2 linked regions of the Sporocytophaga myxococcoides genome follow. The main gene of each other region encodes a partner of the protein of the gene in region 2 in a complex. Links are inferred from orthologs where the notes say so. Each region holds a gene or a part of one and is shown on either strand. Other genes may lie near its edges.

Region 1 (7,239 bases), on a different replicon or contig from region 2:
ATTCCAGGAGCAGATTCTACTATCTCAAGATGGACTGAATATAATCACGGCACTACATTATTTGCTGGAGTCAGAGGTTTTGCCGGAATAGAATATTTCTTCGCTCCAAAGCTTTCTATTGGTGCTGAATTTGGTTACACAATAGGAATTGCAAACAAAAAAAGTGATTCTGTAAAGCTGCAGGCGATGAATAATGCTACAGGAAATGCTGTTGTATATGAAGCGAAACCAACTCCCAATAATTCAACTGGAATTAATAACTTCGGGTTAGGCTTGGATAATCTGAATGCCAATCTGAATCTACATTTCTATTTTTAAGAAGAAAAAGTTTTATTGTTATAAAAAGCTGTCCCTAAAAAGGGCAGCTTTTTTTATAATGTATCACTTTATCCGCAAATGATAGAAGCTGCTGCTGGAAGGGCAGTTGGAAAGTCCAGACGATATTTTACTCTGCATTTGGTGCCATTGTCAAAGAGTTGAACACTATTCGTGTAGAATACTGCATCCCCTACATGAGGATTATTAGGAATTGACCACTCCATCATCCAAACTGTTATACATTTTGTCCCAAATGGCAGACTATGAATGATGACTTCATTATCTCCCGGTTGTGCATCAAGGGAAATTCTTGCGAAAAATCCGAAAAAAGTTCCTGCCATTCTTGTTTCTGAAGAGGCAATATCCATTGTTGTGGTTGAAGAAAGTATAGTTCTCATTTCCAATTCCTTTATAGGAAAACAGGCAGGGAATTAAAAAAGTTAAAAGTATTGCTGATGCTAATGAAAAAGGCTGACCATTAACCGGTCAGCCTTTGCTATAAATGAATGATTTTATTATTTCGCGTAGCTGACAGCTCTCATTTCTCTGATAACCGTTACTTTGATCTGACCAGGGTACTGCATATCTGTTTCAATCTTTTTAGATATATCGAAAGATAATGTTCCTGCTTTTTCGTCAGAGACATTTTCAGCATCAACCATTATTCTTAGCTCTCTACCTGCTTGTATAGCATAACATTTTGTAACTCCATCAAAAGACAATGCAAGTTCTTCCAGTTCTTTAAGTCTCTTAATGTAAGACTCCATAACTTCTCTTCTTGCTCCTGGCCTTGATCCGCTAACCGCATCACATACCTGAATAATAGGAGAAAGAAGTGAGGTCATTTCTATTTCATCATGGTGCGCTCCAATAGCATTGCACACTTCAGGACTTTCTTTGTATTTTTTAGCGAGTTCCATTCCTAGAATCGCATGGGGTAATTCAGGCTCTTCAGGAGAAACTTTACCGATATCATGAAGAAGTCCTGCTCTTTTTGCAAGTTTGGCGTTAAGTCCAAGTTCTGCAGCCATAGTAGCAGCAAGTTTAGCAACTTCTCTGGAATGCTGGAGCAGGTTTTGTCCGTATGAAGACCTGAAACGCATTCTTCCTACCATCTTGATTAATTCAGGGTGTAAACCATGAATACCAAGATCAATAACTGTGCGCTCTCCAATTTCAATAATCTCTTCCTCTATATTTTTGAAAGTTTTGGCAACAACTTCCTCAATTCTGGCAGGGTGAATTCTTCCATCCTGAACAAGTCTGTGCAATGAAAGTCTTGCGACTTCTCTTCTTACAGGATCAAAACCGCTGATAATAATGGCCTCTGGGGTATCATCTACAATAATTTCCACTCCAGTTGCTGCTTCTAGAGCTCTGATGTTTCTACCTTCACGACCAATGATTTTACCTTTGATATCATCACTTTCAATATTGAAAATGGAAACACAGTTTTCAATTGCATTTTCTGTCGCAGTTCTTTGAATTGTTTCAATGACTACTTTTTTGGCTTCTTTTGTAGCAGTAAGCTTAGCCTCGTCAACAATGTCTTTAATGTAGGAAGATGCTTTGGAACGAGCCTCATCTTTCAAAGCTTCTACCAGACTTTGTTTTGCTTCTTCAGCAGTAAGATTGGCAATTTTTTCCAATTTTGTCACTTGAGAAGCTTTCATTTTTTCAAGCTCATCCTTTCTTTTGTTGATGATCTCCATCTGAGCTGCAAGGTTTTCTTTCATGCTTTCCAACTCTGCTTCCTTTCTTGAATTGGTTTCCAGCAACTTTGAAAGATTACCTTCTCTTTGTTTCAGCTTGTTCTCATTTTGAATAATGATGTTTTTTTTCTTGTTAGCTTCCTCTTCAAATTCCGCTTTGATTTTCAAATAGTTTTCCTTAGCCTGTAGAATTTTTTCTTTCTTAATGCTTTCTCCTTGAATTTCAGCTTCCTTAATGATTAATTGAGACTTGGCCAGCGCTTCTTCCTCGTGTTTTTTGAAAACCTTCATAAGAAGGTATCTGCCAATTGCAAACCCGATTCCCAGGAATACAATTGCAGTTATGATATAAAATAGAACATCTACCATTTTTTTGGTTTTAGGGGTTAATTAAAAAAGGCAGAAGGGGAAATGAAAAAGTTTTCTAACTTTTAAGCAAAAACAATAGATCAGAAACAGGGATTCTAAATCAGATACCGGAATTTGAAATCAGGTGATCCAAATGGGTTATTTTGGACTCTAATTCATTTATATACTTTTGGTTTTCAGCATCTGTCCGCAGTCCTTCAGCAAAGCAGTCAAACGCGACCATTGCCAGAAGATCCTGCTTGTCATCTATTCCAAACTGATCCCTATACATTTTTATTCTTTCATTAATCAATCTGCCAGCGATCCTAAGTCGCTCTTCTTCAGCAGCATCTACACGCATGGGGTATTCCCTTTCTGCGATTCTGATTTTTATAGAAAGTTCTCCCATTCAGGGAATTATGATCTTAAATTATTCACTTAAATGTGCTATACACTTATCAATTTCTCTAATATACTCGTTAATTTTCAGCTTTAATTCTGAAGGATTATGAGCATCCTCTGCTATTGACGATACAATTTTACTAATTTTCTCTTGATTTTGAAAGTTTTTTATCTCTTGATTTTGGCGTTCGATTACCGCTTTTAAGTCTTGATTTTCTTCTTTAATCTTAATCAATTCAGCCTTGGCCGAATGCAATTCATTCAGTATGCTTTTGATTTTAGCCTCAAAAAAATCAAGTTTTACTAATAACTCACGCTTATCCTTCATTAATTACTTTCTGATAATAGCTCCAAGATCTTTTTCAAAGGAATCCATGAGTTTTTGCATGGTTTGATCAATAACTTTATCTGTTAAAGTTTTCTCATTGTCCTGAAGATAGAAACTTACAGAGTAAGATTTTTTGTTGTCTCCCAAATTTGAGCCTTCATATACATCAAAGACATTAACTTCCTGTAATAGCTTTCTTTCCTTGCTCTGAGCCAATTGTTTAATCTGTTCAAAAGTAACTCCTTTGTCAATCACTAATGATAGATCTCTTCTTACTTCAGGGAATTTTGAAATTTCCTGATATACAGTGTTTTCTGATAAAAGGTCTAAAAGTAAGGCTGCATTAAAGTCTGCAAAGTAAACAGCTTGTTTTAAATCTGTAGCCTTTAAAATTTTATCAGCTATTTTTCCGAACTGAACTAAAGTTTTACCTTTTATTTGGTAGTCAAGGCCTTCGGAGAAATAATTATTCGAAATTGTCTTAATTGCTAAACCTTTAATATTAAGTTTTTCAATAATTCTCTGAATGAAGTTTTTCAGTGTAAAGAAATCAGACGGTGTATCTTTTGTTATCCAGGATTCATCATGTTGATTTCCTGTAATAAATAATGCAAGACGATCTTTTTCGGTATAACCTTTCTCAGTTTTGAAATATGTTTTCCCAAACTCATAGAATTTCAGGTCTTTTTGTCTTCGATTTACATTGTAAGCAATGACTTCAAGGCCTGAGAAGAGCAATGTTTGGCGCATTACCCCCAAATCTTCACTAAGTTTATTTAAAATCAATACAGGATTTTCACTATTTTCAATTAGTTTCTGATAGCTTTCTTTTGTAAGAGAATTTGTCACAATTTCTGAAAATCCCGCTCCCGCAAGCAAATTTCCAAGTTTGTTGTGAAGTTTTGCTTTATCTTTTTTAGGGAAGTCAGCGATGTATTCTGTTCTGATTTTAGTATTGATTTCAATATTATCGTATCCGTAAATCCTTAAAACTTCCTCAACAATATCTGCCTCTCTCTGGACATCAACTTTAAAAGGCGGGACTGAAACTTTAAGATTATCATCTTTTGCTTCTAATATACTGATCCCAAGATTGGAAAGAATATCTATAATGGTTTCAGAAGGAATCTTTTTACCAATCAGTTTATGGATATAGGAAAATGAAGTTTCTATTTCAAAGTTTTGAATAGGAGTAGGGTAAATATCAATAAGGTCTGAAGCAATTTCTCCTCCAGCAATTTCAAGGATCAGATTTGCAGCTTTTTTAAGAGCATTAACGGTAATATTCGGATCTGTGCCCCTTTCAAATCTAAAAGAGGAATCTGTTTTGATTCCATGATGCTGAGCAGTTTTTCGAACAAAGTCGGGAGAAAAATAAGCACTTTCAAGAAAGATGGCAGTCGTATCAGCTTTTACACCTGAATCCAGTCCACCAAAAACACCTGCAATACACATAGGTTTTTCAGCATTGCAAATTATAAGATCTTTGGCAGTCAATCTTCTTTTATTTCCATCTAAAGTAACAAATTCAGTCCCCTCTGCCACTGTTTTTACTTTAACTGTATTTCCAACATTGGCAAGGTCAAATGCATGGAGTGGTTGGCCAAGGTCGTGCAGAATAAAATTGGTGACGTCTACAATATTGTTAATAGGGGAGAGGCCGATAGATTTCAATCTGTTTTTAAGCCATTCAGGAGATTCTTTTACTGAAATACCTTTAATGACTAAGCCAGAATATCTAGGGCATGCTTCTGAATTTTCTACTGAAACATTAAAATTAAGTTTTTCCTTTGGAGCTGGTAGAGATTTTTCCTCTCCTTTGCAAATTTCTCTTTTCAAAAGCGCTCTCAAATCTCTGGCCACACCAAGGTGAGAGGCAGCATCAGCACGGTTAGGAGTAAGGCCTATTTCAAAAGTATAATCATTTTCTACTTTAAAATATTCGGCAGCTGAAGTCCCTACAGGTAATTCGGTTTGAAGTACCATAATACCATCGTGAGATTTGCCTAAACCGATTTCATCTTCCGCACAAATCATTCCTTCAGAAACTTCTCCTCTTATTTTCGCTTTGCTGATTTTAAAAGGTTCGCCATCTGTAGGATATAAGGTGGCACCAACAGTTGCAACAACTACCTTTTGTCCTTCGGCAACATTAGCAGCTCCGCAAACAATAGGAAGAATGGTTCCATTGCCAATATCAACAGTCGTTTTTTTAAGTTTATCGGCACCAGGGTGTTTTTCAGAGGTTAAAACTTTCCCTATTACAATGCCGCTTAAGCCTCCCTGAATGCTTTCAAATTTCTCAATTCCTTCAACCTCCAGACCTGATTTTGTAAGCAGAGCACCTATTTCTTCAGCAGGTTCTGAAAGTTGGATATACTGCTGTAGCCAATTATATGAAATTTTCATTTGTAAATTTTAACCTTGATATGTGTAATTTGTAAAATTACTTAAAACGCTTATTTCTCCTGAGGCTTTTCCCATATTTTTTCTCCCGCAGGAATTTCTATATCCAGATGATTTTCTGGTGGAGGTAAAGGACAGCTGTATTTATAACTATACACACAAAATGGGTTATAAGCAAAGTTAAAGTCAATTACAGCATGTTTTTTATCAGTTATTTTTAAATCGAGGTATCTGCCTCCGCTATAAGTTTCGCCTCCGTTGGTTTTATCAGAAAAAGGAATAAAAGCATTTAGTTCATTGTTGGATGAATCTTTTGAAATGAGAAGGGTCAGTTGTAAAGGCTTTTTTTCTAATGTAAATGAAGCAGTCGCAAATTTTTTATAAGTGTCTTTTCTGCCATCATTCCTTGTGATTGTGATTTCTGAAGAATCAGAAAGGGGGTAGAGTTCTGCCTCCACTTTATATTTAGGATTTGGTATGAAGTAATTTAGTGTGGTGAATGCTTCCTTATCTTCTATGGGAGACAGTGGAGAATGTCTGAAAAAGTCATTTCTCTGTCTTCTGTAATCTTCCACGTTTTGTTTGTAGCTTGTTTTGATATTGCTAAACACAAAAGAGAGGATTACCAATACGAAAGCAACACCCATACCAGTCCAAAGGATGTGCTTGGTTTTTATTGTATCAAAGTTTGTCTTCATCTGCAAAACTATAATATCCATGATCAGTAAAGATCAGGTGGTCCAGTACAGGTATTTCCAGAAAGGATCCTGCTTGTTTTAATTTACGGGTTAACGAAATATCTGCCTCGCTAGGTTTCAGGTTGCCACTTGGATGATTGTGGACGAGGATTATTGCACTAGCAAGATGTTCAAGTGCATGTTTGTATATCAATTTAGGATCTGCCACAGTTCCGGCAATGCCACCTGAACTTATAAAGACTTTTTTAATAACAGCATTGGATCTGTTGAGCAAAATAATCCAAAACTCCTCGTGCTGAAGATCCAGCAGATTAGGTTTCATTATATCAAATGCATCAGAGGCGCAGGTAATTTTTTCCCTCTTATTCTGTAAAGCTTCTTTACGCCTTCTGCCAAGCTCGAGGGCGCTTATGATTGTAATGGCTTTAGCTTCGCCAATTCCCTTGAATTTTTGTAAGTCTTTGACACTCAGTTTTGCAAGATCGTTCAGATTGTTGTTACATTCCTTCAAAATGAGCTTTGCGACATCGACAGCACTTAAAGATACCGTTCCCGACCCTAATAATATTGCCATTAATTCGGCATCTGAAAGAGATTCTTTCCCTTTCAGAATAAGTTTTTCCCTGGGTCTGTCTTCTTCAGCCCAGCTTAAAATTTTTAAGTATTTAACATCTTCCATAGCTATTGAAAAAAAATATTGGGATAAATATAAAAATAAAAAAGTCTGACTCAATAGGAGATAAACTTTTTTAGGATTATATCAGCTGATTTTTTAATGTGATGGAGTATTGGAAAAAAAATATAAAGGAAATGTTTATAAGGGCTTGAGCATTAAAGAGATGAATGTGAGTACTATAAAAATAAAAACCTTGTACATTATTCAGTACAAGGTTTTTTATAACAAATTTATTCTTTGATACTTGTTATTAAGCTAAAGCAGCAACATGTTTTGCAAGAGCTGACTTTTTGTGAGCTGCATTATTTTTATGAATAATGTTTTTCTTTGCAAGTTTATCGATCATTCCAG
Region 2 (7,120 bases):
AAGAAAACATTGCCTTTGCATCAAAATCAGAAGATGAAACGCTGCATTTTTTTGTACATGATATGAGGAATGTATTTGCGGAAAATCACTTCGACTATATCTTCAACCTTTTTACCAGTTTCGGATATTTTGACGAAGAAAATGATAATATCCAGGCAATAAAAGCAGCATCTACAGCTCTTCGTCCAAAGGGGCGTATGGTACTCGATTTTTTCAATACAGAAAAAGTAATCCGCAATCTTCAGCAAAAAAATGAGGCTATCATTGATGGTATTCAATTTAATATAAGCAGAATGGTATATGAAGGCTGGATTATAAAAGATATCAAGATAAAGGACGGTTCATCCGAATTACATTTTCAGGAAAGAGTAAAAGGTGTAAAGCGAGAAGAATTCGAAAACTATTTTAAATTTGCGGGCCTCAAAATTCTGAATTTATATGGAAACTACGAACTTCAGCCATTTGAGTCAGAAAGTGACCGCATGATCTTTATTCTGGAGAAAGAAAATTATAATTAAAGAATGGTAATATCACTACTGCTCCTATTTAGTTCGGCTTTGCTGGCAGGCTTAGCTGTGTTTTTCATTCCAAATCTAAATCTCCAAAGATTTAAGGTTGTATTGTCTTTTAGTGGTGCTTATCTGTTCAGCATTACTGTGATGCATATCCTTCCTGAGCTCTTCCTGGAATCAGGAGATATACGCTTTGCGGGAATTGCAGTGCTTACAGGCTTCTTTTTCCAAATGGTACTTGAATACTTTTCTTCAGGGGTAGAGCATGGGCATATTCATATCCATGATCATGAGCTTGGACATTCTCAAATTCCATACTCACTTTTAATCTCAATTTGTATTCATGCCTTTCTGGAAGGAACCCTTGTTGCTCATCCTTCGCACGGCCATAGCCATGGAGAATCACATACCTTGTTGTACGGATTGCTATTACATAAAATTCCGGAAGCTTTTGCGCTTATGTCAGTGCTTGTATTCTCTATGAGAAACAAGGTTATTGCAGTATTATTATTAGTGCTTTTTGCATTGGCCTCTCCGATGGGATTATTACTCAGTCATTGGGCCTTTGATCATGAATTCTTCGAACTGAACTGGTTTATCTTTTTATTTGGGGTAATCGCAGGTAACTTTCTTTATATATCTACCACGATCTTCTTTGAGACAAGCCCTAATCACAAGTTTAAAGCGAACAGACTTCTTGTTTCTGTGCTTGGTGCAGTTTCAGCAATAATTGCAGAATACCTTTTGTAAGCAAGACGTTGAACAAGAGCAAGAGAACTAATCATATTTCTAAAGATATATTTTCTTGCTCTTGCGGTTGCTTTCTTACTGAATATCGATATCAAGGTTTCCGTTCATCAGATCCTCGTCTTTTCCATTTACACTTGCCGGTACTTCTTTTGCCAAATCATCATCCAATTGCCGATCCGATGGTTTTCCGCTTGTCATTTGTTGCTCTTCCGCAGTAAAGCTAGCATCCATTGGAGCCTTTGCTTTGTTCTCTGCTATTACTTCATTTGCTAAAACGCGTGCTCTGTAAGAGTGATACAACGCCTTCTCCAGTTGATTTTCATTATAGTATTTTTTAGCAAGTCTTTCATGATTAACGGACTTACTTAGATTTCCATTAAATACTTTTGTCTTTTTTACAACCATGTGTGCAAAACCAATTGTGCGATTCGTCTTCAACAGGTAGTTTTTGACCTTCACTTTATCAACTGCAGGATTAGCAATAACTGAAGCCAATGTAAACAATGACAGAACTAAGCTGAAATACAATTGTCTGAACTGAATCATAGTCTTTTATTTTGTTTGGGAGATTAATACGAAAAAAAATAGAGGTAGATTCAAAAACAATAATTCGTTTTTCGAAAAACAAATCTCATAAACAATGAAAACCAGGCACATAAACCTAAAGAGAAAGTTTTTTTTATTCTGAAACTTATTCAGCCTTAAATTTAATCCCCTGAAGATCTGTCAGATTACAATAGATTTAACAAAACGACACTTCACCTCCAGTTCTTAAACACTAAATACCAACACCTTACATTCCCATCATGTAAATGGAACCCTCAGTAGCAAAATACGGTTTAAGTACTATATGCAATTCCTTAAATTTTTCAGAGAACAACTAGATACCTAAAGTCCCCTAATTAAACGGGACAAGGAAATTGCATTTTCCTTCTTTTCAAAACTCCCGATACAAATCAATGATAATAAAATCAATTATGAGCTTGTCTCAAAGGAATTCTATTGCCTGATGAGAAAGTGAAACTTGATTCAAATTCCATCCTCTTTCACTTATTCATCCGACAATAGCTTTTGAGGCAGCTTTCACCTCTAAATATATATTGTTATGAACTGGATATACCTTTCTCTCGCAATCGTGACAGAAGTTGTAGGCACAGTGATGATCCGATTTTCGAATAGTTTTTCGAAGATCATACCTACTATCTTAATGATAGCTTTTTATATCATTAGTTATTATTTCTTTAACCTGTCCATTAAAAAAATTGAGCTTGGAACTGCTTATGCTGTGTGGTCAGGCGTTGGCACTGCATTACTTACAGCAGTGGGGATGCTTGTTTTTAATGAAAGTATTTCTCTGAGCAGAGTTATAGCTATTGCACTTATTCTTATTGGAGTACTAATACTGAATTTATCACAATCCTCTTCTCAAGCTTAAATCGAGATAAGCATTAAAAAACACCTTTGATAATCAATCTATCAATAGATCTTAACCAAGATTAATATAGTGATTAACCGGATTTTTCAATGACTAATTCTAATTAGTCTTAAAAAAATGAAAGCACAACAATAAAAAAGCAGCTGTCAAAAGCTGCTTTTTTATTATCCCTAATATTTTAAGTATTAATTAAATCATTAAACTACTTTCAGCTTAACTATTTAGCCTAAAAAAGTAAACTGCTTCAGGAATCTCACGTCGTTCTCTGTGAACAAACGAAGGTCTTTGATCTGGTACTTAAGCATGGTAATTCTTTCAATACCCATACCGAAAGCATAACCTGAATATTTCTTTGAATCTATTTTTGCATTCTCAAGTACATTGGGATCTACCATTCCAGAGCCACCAATTTCCACCCAACCGGAATGCTTGCAGATATTGCAGCCCTCTCCTTTACAAATCAGACAACTGATGTCAATTTCCGCGCTAGGCTCCGTGAAAGGAAAGAATGAAGGCCTGAACCTAAGTTTGGTATCTTTCCCGAACATCTCTTTCACAAAGTGATAAAGGGTTTGCTTCAAATCTGCAAAGCTTACATTTTCATCTATATACAAACCTTCTACCTGATGAAATACACAATGCGCTCTCGCAGAGATTGCTTCATTTCTATATACTCTTCCCGGAGATAAAGTCCTGATAGGAGGCTTCTGACTTTCCATCACTCTTACCTGCACAGATGAAGTATGTGTTCTTAAAGCAATGTCAGGATTTTTCTCAATGAAAAAAGTATCCTGCATTTCTCTGGCTGGATGGTTAAGAGGAAAGTTCAGGGCAGTAAAGTTATGCCAGTCATCTTCAATCTCAGGACCTTCGGAAAGATTGAAGCCCATACGTTCGAATATCTGGGTAATTTCTTCACGCACCATAGAAAGAGGGTGACGCGTACCATTCAGATCAGGTATTCCAGGGAGTGTAAGATCCTTTCCTGAAGAAGCATTTTGAGAAGCTGCCTGTTCAAACACCTCTGTAAAGTGTAAAAGCTTGGCCTGAGCTGCATTTTTCAAAACATTCAGCTCAGCTCCTACCGCTCTCTTTTCTTCATTAGGCACCTGCTTCAGTAGGTCAAACAATTCCGTAACCTTACCTTTTTTGCTAATAAACGTTAGTCTGAATTTCTCAAGACTATCTTTAGTATCTATCTGAAATTGCTCTATTTCTTCCGAAACACCTTTTATCTTGTCTAACATACTATCTTGTTAAGTTAAAAGTTGAAAGTTATAAGTTGAAAGTTATCGGCCTTTCCAACCTTAAACCTTATACATTAAACTTTATTCTTTTGCTTTCTTATATTATCAATTTCTTTTGTTGGGGTTGAAAATTAATGACTAGTCTTTTCAACTTTATAATTTAGTCTTTAAGCTCAAAGTTACTTCACCTTACGCTCTATCTCACGAAGATTTTCCATTTTCTTATTTCTCAAGAACCCGTTAATATCTTCGAAATGCTCTTTCACTCTTTTATTTCCGAACTCAAAAACCTTTGTAGCAAGGCCGCTAAGGAAATCTCTGTCGTGAGAAACAAGTATGATAGTACCATCAAATGCAAGAAGCGCCTCTTTAAGGATATCCTTGGTTTTCATATCCAGGTGGTTGGTAGGCTCATCGAGGATCAGGAGATTTACAGGCTCTAAGAGTAATTTAATCATTGCAAGCCTTGTCTTTTCTCCTCCCGACAATACCTTAACTTTCTTAGCAGAAGCATCACCACCAAACATGAAGGCTCCCAAAATATCTCTGATTTTTGTTCTGATATCACCAACAGCTATATTATCGATCGTCTGGAATACCGTCAGCTCTTCGTCAAGTAAGGATGCCTGATTCTGGGCGAAGTAACCTATCATTGCATTGTGGCCCACTTCAAGCTTTCCGTCAAAATCAATTTCCCCCATGATAGCTTTTATCATAGTAGACTTACCTTCACCATTCTTTCCTACAAAAGCAATCTTCTCGCCTCTTTCAATAGTGAAGGATGCATCTTTAAATACAACATGATCACCATAAGTTTTACCCATTTCATTGGCAATTACAGGATAGTTACCTGAACGTGGGGCTGGAGGGAACTTAAGATTTAAAGATGAAGTATCCACCTCATCCACCTCAATTGGTTCCAGCTTTTCAAGCATTTTTACGCGTGACTGAACCTGAAGTGTTTTTGAATAAGTGCCTTTAAAGCGATCGATAAACTCGGTCGTGTCCGCAATAAAACGTTGCTGTTCGTCAAACGCCTTCTGCTGATGCTGACGACGCTCTTCTCTTAATTGCAGATAGTGAGAATAATTTGTTTTGTAGTCATAAATACGGCCCATTGTCACTTCAATGGTACGATTGGTAATATTATCGACAAAGGCTCTGTCGTGAGAAATGACCATCACTGCCTTTGCGCTGTTTACCAGAAAATCTTCCAGCCATTGAATAGATTCTATATCCAGATGGTTGGTAGGCTCATCGAGCAATATAAGGTCCGGAGACTGTAAAAGGATTTTAGCAAGTTCAATACGCATCCGCCACCCGCCGCTGAACTCGCTGGTAGGTCTTGTAAAATTCTCTCTCACGAATCCCAAACCCAGCAAAGTCTTTTCTACTTCAGCGTCGAAATTAATTTCTTCTATGGAATAATACTGCTCACTGACTTCAGAGACGCGTTCAATAATTTTATAGTATTCTTCAGATTCGTAATCTGTCCTTGTTTCAAGTTCCTTATTCAGAGCATCAATTTCCTTTTTCATATTGAGGATAGAAGCAAATGCCTTGGAAGTTTCTTCAAAAACAGTGCTATCGTCATCCAGTAGCAGGTGCTGTGGCAGGTAAGCAATAACAGCTCCGTTGGGTGCAGTTATTTTTCCTTTTGTCGGTTTATCTACACCGGCAATAATTTTTAACATGGTAGATTTTCCTGCACCGTTTTTTCCCATAAGGGCTATTCTGTCATTATCATTGATATTGAAAGTAACATCGCTGAAAAGTGTTCTGCCGCCAAAAGCTACTGTAAGTCCGTCAACTGAAATCATGGAGATTTTATAATAAAATTAAGGGTGTAAAGATACGTATTTTTCAACGATACCCGGGAATGAAAAATTCCGAATTTAGTCTACCGTGAAGATTTTATATCGGAATATTCCTACTGATTTGATTTATCTGAATGTATTTAGCCTGAAAAATAAGATTTTAAAAAAATATTTCCGAGATCAGACATTTTTAGACTTTTGCACAAATTAAATTCTAAAATCAGCTTTAACAGGTATTTAAAATAAAAGGTAAGCTTCTGATCCTGAAAAATATCAGGACCAGAAGTAATAAATTATGATTGAGAAATTAAAAGAGGAATCGGGGGAGGCGTTTTTTAAAATTATTATAATTATAGAAGCTGAATCTCTCCAATACTCTTGTCTTTATATTAATACTCAGACTCAGCAAGGATCCCTAAAAACAAAATTACTGGTCATTTCCAGAATTTATTTTTTAGTAGATAATCTTCAAAAATTTCAGCTTTTGGACAATTATTATTAATAATATAATGAAATTATCAGAATTCCTATAATTAACCTAGAGTTATATTCTATTATGTTACAATGGAAACCAGGAGAAGTTCAATTATATCTATTGCTTCTTTCAGCAACAAAAGCACTATTCTGAATATTGCCATTTTCAGAATCATAGATTAACTTGTAGAACGGAAAGCCTGAACTAGAAAATGGAAGAGATATTTATGCGACGTGCTTTCGACCTTGCAGCAAATGGTCGTGGAAAGGTTAGCCCCAATCCGATGGTTGGATGTGTAATTGTAAAAGACGAAGTCGTGATTGGAGAAGGCTGGCATATGGAATATGGAGGACCACATGCTGAAGTAAATGCCATCTCATCTGTTTCTGACAAAAACATGCTTGACGGAGCTGATATTTACGTGACACTTGAGCCGTGTGCACACTATGGGAAAACACCTCCTTGTGCGGAATTGCTAATTAAATATCCTTTCAGGAAAGTCATTATTGCCAATACGGATCCTAACCCACTAGTTGCAGGTAAAGGAATTCAATTACTGAGGGATCATGGGATGGAAGTGGCAACTGGTATATTAAGTGCATATGGAGACAAGCTGAATGCTCGTTTTTTTACATTTATTCAGAAAAAAAGACCTTATATAATCCTGAAATGGGCAGAAACTTCTGATGGCTTCGTCGCGCGCAACGATTATTCATCCAAATGGATAAGCGGAAAGATTTCAAGGAAGTTGGTACACAAATGGAGAACAGAGGAGGACGCTATTGCGGTTGGGAAAAATACGGCATTGTATGACAATCCTCAACTAAATACCCGCAACTGGCCCGGCAAAAATCCGGTAAGAGTTTCTATTGACCGAAATCTTG

Evidence for each region.
Region 1: the proteins of MYP_RS22120 (region 2) and pheT are in contact, whole or in part, in a crystal structure (PDB 6P24), measured with the Escherichia coli proteins. The link is inferred for Sporocytophaga myxococcoides from one-to-one orthologs.

Annotation. Positions count from the first base shown.
Region 1 is NZ_BBLT01000001.1:81,328-88,566, forward strand. The notes cover bases 2,815-5,915. They hold pheT (phenylalanine--tRNA ligase subunit beta), read right to left. Parts: upstream 5,518-5,915; coding sequence 3,112-5,517; downstream 2,815-3,111. Other genes in these bases: MYP_RS00385 (hypothetical protein), read right to left, coding at 2,815-3,108; MYP_RS00395 (DUF1684 domain-containing protein), read right to left, coding at 5,568-5,915. Outside these bases: MYP_RS00365 (hypothetical protein), read left to right, coding at 1-318; MYP_RS00370 (hypothetical protein), read right to left, coding at 387-716; rny (ribonuclease Y), read right to left, coding at 834-2,399; MYP_RS00380 (cell division protein ZapA), read right to left, coding at 2,500-2,787; more of MYP_RS00385, read right to left, coding at 2,809-2,814; more of MYP_RS00395, read right to left, coding at 5,916-6,212; RadC family protein, read right to left, coding at 6,196-6,891; rpsT (30S ribosomal protein S20), read right to left, coding at 7,139-7,239.
Region 2 is NZ_BBLT01000012.1:95,512-102,631, forward strand. The notes cover bases 1,932-4,913. They hold MYP_RS22120 (phenylalanine--tRNA ligase subunit alpha), read right to left. Parts: upstream 3,945-4,913; coding sequence 2,919-3,944; downstream 1,932-2,918. Other genes in these bases: MYP_RS22115 (DMT family transporter), read left to right, coding at 2,368-2,697; MYP_RS22125 (ABC-F family ATP-binding cassette domain-containing protein), read right to left, coding at 4,124-4,913. Also shown: MYP_RS22100 (SAM-dependent methyltransferase), read left to right, coding at 1-518; MYP_RS22105 (ZIP family metal transporter), read left to right, coding at 522-1,262; MYP_RS22110 (hypothetical protein), read right to left, coding at 1,338-1,808; more of MYP_RS22125, read right to left, coding at 4,914-5,764; bifunctional diaminohydroxyphosphoribosylaminopyrimidine deaminase/5-amino-6-(5-phosphoribosylamino)uracil reductase RibD, read left to right, coding at 6,463-7,120.